Linked DNA regions of Ancylobacter polymorphus. The protein of the gene in region 1 interacts with the protein of each later gene in a pairwise test. Links are inferred from orthologs where the notes say so. Each region holds a gene or a part of one and is shown on either strand. Other genes may lie near its edges.

Region 1 (3,618 bases):
GTCTCCTCGGCGGCGGGGGTGCTGTTCGGCGGCATGCTGGGCGACCGGATCGGCCGCAACAAGATCATCTGGTTCTCGATCCTCGGCGCGCTGCCCTTCACGCTGGCGCTGCCCTATGCCGGGCTCGCCGGCACGGCGGCGCTGACCATCGTCATCAACCTCATCATGTCGAGCGCCTTCGCCGCCATCCTCGTCTACGCCATCGAGCTGATGCCGCACCGCATCGGGCTGGTCGGCGGGTTCTTCTATGGGCTGGTGTTCGGCCTTGGCGGGCTGGCGGCGGCGGCGCTGGGCGTGTTCGCCGACCGCTACGGCATCGACGCGGTGTATCAGGCCTGCGCCTTCCTGCCCGCCTTCGGCCTGCTGGCCTTTCTCCTGCCGAGCCTGCGCGGCGCGCGGGTGTCCTGACCCCGCGCGCCCGGCACATACCGTAGCGCCGCCTCAGGCGGCGTTGGCCTCGTCATCGGCGTCCAGCACCTGCAACAGCGCGCGGCGGATGGCGGAATGGCGCGCCGCGCCCATGATCTTCGCCCCCATCAGATCGGTGACGTAGAACACGTCCACCGCCCGCTCGCCAAAGGTGGCGATGTGCGCCGAGGCGATGTTGAGGTTGAGCCGCGACAGCGTCTGGGTCAGGCCGTAGAGCAGGCCCGGCCGGTCGAGCCCGGACACTTCGATCACGGTGTGGCGGTTCGACCAGGAATTGTTGAGCGTGACCTCGGGCTCCACGGTGAAGGCGCGCGGCCGCCGCGGGATGCGGCGGGCGACCACTTCCGGCAGCCGGATCTCGCCGGCCAGCGACTTCTCGATGGCGGAGGCGATGCGATCGGCGCGGCGCATCTCGTCCTCGTCCTGCTCGAAGGCGCGGGTGAGCGAAATGGTGTCGAGCGCCCGCCCGTCCGTGGTGGTGCTGATCTGCGCGTCGACAATGTGCGCCCCGGCGCTGGCGCAGGCGCCGGCGATCACCGCCAGTAGCTTGGGGTGATCGGGCGCGAAGACGGTGAGCTCGGTGATGCCGCGCGTGGGATCGGTGATGGCGCGGGTGGCGAGCGCCTTGCCCTGCGCCTCGGTCTCGCGGATGAAGCGGGCATGCTCCATCTGGTGCTGGCGGTCGGTCTGCAGCCAGTAGGTGGGGTAGTGGCGGCCCATATAGGCGTCGAGGTCGGCCGCGTCCCACTCGGCGAGGGCGCCGCGCAGTTCCGCCTGGGCGCGGGCGACGCGCTGGTTGCGGTTGCTCTCGGAGAAGCCGCCGGTGATGACCGGCTCGGTCTCGTGATAGAGCGTGCGCAGAAGCTGCGACTTCCAGTTGTTCCACACGCCCGGCCCCACGGCGCGGATATCGGCGGTGGTGAGGATGAGCAGCAGCTTCATCCGCTCCAGATTCTGCACCACGCTTGCGAAATTCTCGATCGTCTTGCGGTCGGAGAGGTCGCGCGATTGGGCGATGGTGGACATGGTGAGGTGCTGTTCGATCAACCAGGCCACCGTGTCGGTATCCACCGGGCTGAGGCCGAAACGCGGGCACAGGCGGCGGGCGACGCGGGCGCCGGCGATGGAATGGTCCTCCGGCCGGCCCTTGGCGATGTCGTGCAGCAGCACCGCGATATAGAGCAGCTGCCGGTTCTTGATCGTCGGCATCAGCTCATTGGCGAGGCCGTAATCGGGCCGGTCGCCGCGCTCGATGCGCGAGAGCGCGCCGATGGAGCGGATGAGGTGCTCGTCCACCGTGTAGGAATGATACATGTTGAACTGCATCATCGCGACGATGCGGCCGAATTCCGGGATGAAGCGGCCGAGCACGCCGGTCTCGTTCATCCGCCGCAAGACGATTTCCGGGCTTTCCTTCGAGGTGAGGATCTCGACGAACAGCCGGTTGGCTTCCGGGTTCTCGCGCAGATTGTGGTCGATGAGCTTGAGCGAGCGCGTGGCGAGGCGCATCGCGTCGGGGTGGAAGTTCAGCCCGTGCTTGCCGGCGAGATGGAAGATGCGGATGAGGTTGAGCGGGTCGCGGCCGAAGGCGCTGGAATCGGCGACATTGATGCGGTCATTGTCGACGATGAAATCGGCGCTTTCCTTCAGCGTGCGCCGGCCGGAGCGGCGCAGCCGCGCGATCATCCGGTCGAGCCGCGGCACCGGCTTGTCGTGGCGCTCTTCCAGCGCGGCGGAGACGATGGCGGTGAGGTCGCCGACATCCTTGGCCACGAGGAAATAGTGCTTCATGAAGCGCTCCACATCCTTCAGGCCGGGATGGGAGACATAGCCGAGCCGCTCGGCCATTTCGCGCTGCAGGTCGAAGGAGAGGCGCTCCTCCGGCTTGCCGGCGAGGAAATGCAGGTGGCAGCGCACGGACCAGAGGAAATTCTCGCAGCGGCGGAAGATCTTGGCTTCCTCAGGCGTGAACACGCCCTTGGCCACGAGTTCGCGCGTCTCGTGCACGCGGTAGACATATTTCGCGATCCAGAACAGCGTGTGCAGATCGCGCAGGCCGCCCTTGCCGTCCTTCACATTCGGCTCGACGACATAGCGCGACTGGCCGGCGCGCTTCAGCCGCTCCTCGCGCTCGCCGAGCTTGGCGGCGACGAATTCCGCCGCCGTGCCCTGCACCACCTCCTTGTCGAAGCGGGCGGTCAGCTCCTCGAACAGCGTCTTCTCGCCGATGAGCAGCCGCGCTTCGAGCAGCGCGGTGCGGATGGTCATGTCGCCGCGCGCCTGGCGGATGCACTCATCGACCGAGCGGGTAGAGTGGCCGACCTTGAGCCCCATGTCCCACAGCACGTAGAGAATGGCCTCGGCGACGCTCTCGCCCCAGGCGGTCTGCTTGTAGGGCAGCAGGAAAAGGATGTCTGTGTCCGAGCCCGGCGCCATCAGGCCGCGGCCATAGCCGCCGACGGCGACAATCGCCATGCGCTCGGAGGTGGAGGGATTGTCCGAGGGATAGAGCGTCTTTACCGCCAGCTCGTGCACCAGGGCGATGATCTCGTCCTGCAGGCGCGAGAGCCGCTCGGCGCAGCGACGGCCGGAGCCTTCCACCATCAGCCAGCGCTCGGCGACCTTGTGGCCGTGCTGATAGGCGGCCTTGAGGCGTCGCGCCATCTGCGTGCGCAATTCGATCTCGCGGCCGGACTTGCTGGTGCCGAGCACCTCGCGCGCCAGCGCGGCGAGTTCGACGCGCATGGCGTCGATGTCGAACAGTTCCTTGAAGGGATGGTCGGGGCGGCGGCGGGGTTCGGTCATGGCGGGGTCCGGCTGGTCGGATATCCGCTTTACCCGATCCGCCGGCCGCCGTCATCGTGCGCTGCCGCGCGGGAAGGCCGGCGCAGCCACACGACATGTCCGCACGAGGGCGGACATGGTTCCAAAAACGAGACATGCCCGCCGCGAGGGCGGGCAAGGCTCTCAAACGAGACATGCCCGCCGCGAGGGCGGGCAAGGCTCTCAAACGAGACATGCCCGCCACGAGGGCGGGCATGTCCATCCTGACGGCACGGCAGACGCCGGCGGTCGCTACATGAGGGCCGCGGGCGCGGCCGAACCGTGAGGCGTGGATCAGTTGGTCGTGGTGGTGGTCGCACCCGTGCTCGGGGTTTCCGAACGGGCCTGCTCCAGGCTCTTGAACTC
Region 2 (3,029 bases), 1.0 Mb from region 1 along the record:
CGCACCCGCGTCTTTGGCGGGCAGGTGCTGGCGCAGGCGCTGGTGGCCGCGCAGCGCACGGTGGAAGGGCTCGCCGCCCATTCCATGCACGCCTATTTCCTGCTCGCCGGCGATCCGAAGGTGCCGATCATCTACGATGTGGAGCGGGTGCGCGACGGGCGCAGCTTCGCCACGCGGCGGGCGGTGGCGATCCAGCACGGACGGCCGATCTTCATCATGTCGGTCTCGTTCCATCGCCAGGAGCCGGGGCTGGAACACCAGCTCGACCTCGACATGGCGGTGCCGCCGCCGGAGGAGGTGCCGGGCATCGGCGAACTGCCGGCCGAGGTAATCGCTACCCTGCCGGCGCCCGTGCTGGCCTATTGGCGCCGCCCGCGCCCGATCGAATTAAAGCCGGTGGGGCTCGGGGAAAAGCGCGTCGCGCCGCGCCGGGCGGTGTGGTTCCGCACCACGGGCCCGCTGCCCGACGCGGAAGGGCTGCACCAAGCCGTGCTCGCCTATGCCTCGGACATGACGCTCCTGGAAGCGACGACGACGCTGCACGGCACCAGCGTGCTCGGCGAGAACCTGCAGGTCGCCAGCCTCGACCACGCGCTGTGGCTGCACCGTCCCTTCCGCGCCGATGACTGGCTGCTCTATGCCCAGGACAGCCCCAGCGCCGCCGGCGCGCGCGGCTTGGCGCGCGGGCTGATCTATGACCGCGCCGGGCGCCTGGTCGCTTCGGTGGCGCAGGAAGGGCTGATCCGGCCGGTGCGGGCGCCTGCCGCACAGGCATCTGCCTAAAAATTAGCCGACTGATGGCGAATGTGGGGCGGTGACTCGGGAAGGGTCACTGCCCCGATCAAGAATTGAGCAATCCGGCGGCGTCGCGTGCGGGCAGGGCGGTGGCCACCGACGCGGCATCGGCCGGCGCCGGCCGGCGGCATTTCCACCGGAAGCGTTGATCCGCAACGGTTGGCACGCGAATTGATTCTCTCTCGCCGGCTGGATCGGCAGGTTGCGGAAAACAACCTCGGCGAGTCCGACATGAAACGCCCAGAACCCCGCCAGCGGTTCGGGGCCAAGCGGGGACAGAACCCATGAAGATCGTCATGGCTATCATCAAGCCCTTCAAGCTTGAGGAAGTCCGGGATGCGCTCACTGGCATTGGTGTGCACGGACTGACCGTTACGGAGGTCAAGGGATATGGCCGTCAGAAGGGCCACACCGAGATCTATCGCGGCGCGGAATACGCAGTGAGCTTCCTGCCCAAGCTCAAGATCGAGGTCGCCGTGGCGTCCGATCATGTTTCCAAGGTCATCGACGCGATTACCACCTCGGCCAAGACCGGCCAGATCGGCGACGGCAAGATCTTCGTCTACGCGATCGATCAGGCCGTGCGCATCCGCACCGGCGAAACCGACGCCGACGCCCTCTGAGCCTGCGTCACCGATCCCGATATTTTCCGATTGCGACGGAGCATTGAACCCATGACGACCAAGAATTGGATACGCGCGGGCCTGCCTGCGCTGGCGACGACGGCGCTGTTCGCGGCCGCCGCTTTCGCCCAGGACAACCCGGCCGCCGGCGCGGAAGCCACCGCCGAGGTCGCCGCCGCGGTCACCGTGGACAAGGGCGACATCACCTGGATGATGGTCTCCTCCATCCTCGTTCTGTTCATGACCGTGCCGGGCCTCGCCCTGTTCTATGGCGGCCTCGTGCGCGCCAAGAACATGCTCTCGGTCCTCATGCAGGTCACCGTCATCGCCGCCGTGATGATGCTGCTCTGGGTGTTCTACGGCTACTCGCTCGCCTTCACCTCCGGCAACGCCTTCATCGGCGGCTTCGAGAAGGCCTTCCTCGCCGGCGTCACCACGGAAAGCCTGGCCGACACCTTCTCCAAGGGCGTGAAGATTCCGGAATACATCTTCATCGTGTTCCAGATGACCTTCTCGGCCATCACCCCCGCGCTGATCATCGGCGCCTTCGCCGAGCGCATGAAGTTCTCGGCCATCGTGCTGTTCAGCATCCTCTGGGTGACCTTCGTCTACTACCCGATCGCCCACATGGTGTGGTTCTCGGAAGGCTACCTGTTCGCCATGGGCGCGCTCGACTTCGCCGGCGGCACCGTGGTGCACATCAATGCCGGTATTGCGGGCCTCGTCGGCTGCATCATCATCGGCAAGCGCACCGGCTACGGCAAGGAGCTGATGCCTCCCCACTCGCTGCCCTTCGCCATGGTCGGCGCCAGCGTCCTGTGGGTGGGCTGGTTCGGCTTCAACGCCGGCTCCAACCTTGAAGCCAATGCCGGCACCACGCTCGCCGTGATCAACACCTTCGTCGCCACCGCCGGCGCGATCGTCGGCTGGACGCTCATCGAGTGGCTGGCCAAGGGCAAGCCCTCCATGCTCGGCGCCATCTCCGGCATGGTCGCCGGCCTCGTCGCCATCACCCCGGCCGCCGGCCTTTCCGGCCCGCTCGGCGCGATCGTGCTCGGCTTCGTCGCCGCCATCATCTGCTTCTTCTTCTGCACCACGGTGAAGAACGCGCTCGGCTATGACGATAGCCTCGACGTGTTCGGCGTCCATGGCGTGGGCGGCATCGTCGGCGCCATCGGCACCGGCATCGTCGTCGCCCCGGCGCTCGGCGGCCCCGGCATCGCCGATTACGCGATGGGCCACCAGGTGTGGGTGCAGTTCCAGGCGGTGGCGGTGACCCTCGTGTGGGGCGGCATCGTCTCGGCGATCCTCTACTACGTGGTCAACGTCCTCATCGGGCTGCGTCCGTCGGTGGAGAAGGAGCGCGAGGGTCTCGACATCGTCGAGCACGGCGAGCGCGCCTATCACAGCTGATCGGAGCCTCCGGCTCCGCCGGGCGGCGCGTTCCGCGCGCCGTTTCCCGTCTCTCGATTGCGCAAGGCCCCGGCACTGCCGGGGCCTTTTCTTTGCCGGCGGCCCGGCGCTTTGCGCGCGCATGGTTAAGAACGCCTTTACCGCAGCCGGGCTATTGTGCCGGCAGAGGCCGCATTCCGTGGCCGAGGCGAGACCGAT

Evidence for each region.
Region 2: the proteins of K9D25_RS02665 (region 1) and K9D25_RS07530 interact in binary tests that used the Escherichia coli proteins (3 or more experiments, as listed by UniProt). The link is inferred for Ancylobacter polymorphus from one-to-one orthologs.

What each region holds. Positions count from the first base shown.
Region 1 is NZ_CP083239.1:578,839-582,456, reverse strand. The notes cover bases 242-3,542. They hold K9D25_RS02665 ([protein-PII] uridylyltransferase), read right to left. Parts: upstream 3,235-3,542; coding sequence 442-3,234; downstream 242-441. Other genes in these bases: K9D25_RS02670 (MFS transporter), read left to right, coding at 242-408. In the rest of the region: more of K9D25_RS02670, read left to right, coding at 1-241; K9D25_RS02660 (PRC-barrel domain-containing protein), read right to left, coding at 3,547-3,618.
Region 2 is NZ_CP083239.1:1,605,600-1,608,628, forward strand. What follows is about bases 37-2,748. They hold K9D25_RS07530 (P-II family nitrogen regulator), read left to right. Parts: upstream 37-1,079; coding sequence 1,080-1,418; downstream 1,419-2,748. Other genes in these bases: K9D25_RS07525 (acyl-CoA thioesterase), read left to right, coding at 37-783; K9D25_RS07535 (ammonium transporter), read left to right, coding at 1,470-2,748. Outside these bases: more of K9D25_RS07525, read left to right, coding at 1-36; more of K9D25_RS07535, read left to right, coding at 2,749-2,831. UniProt on the Escherichia coli protein: Involved in the regulation of nitrogen metabolism. Regulates the activity of its targets by protein-protein interaction in response to the nitrogen status of the cell.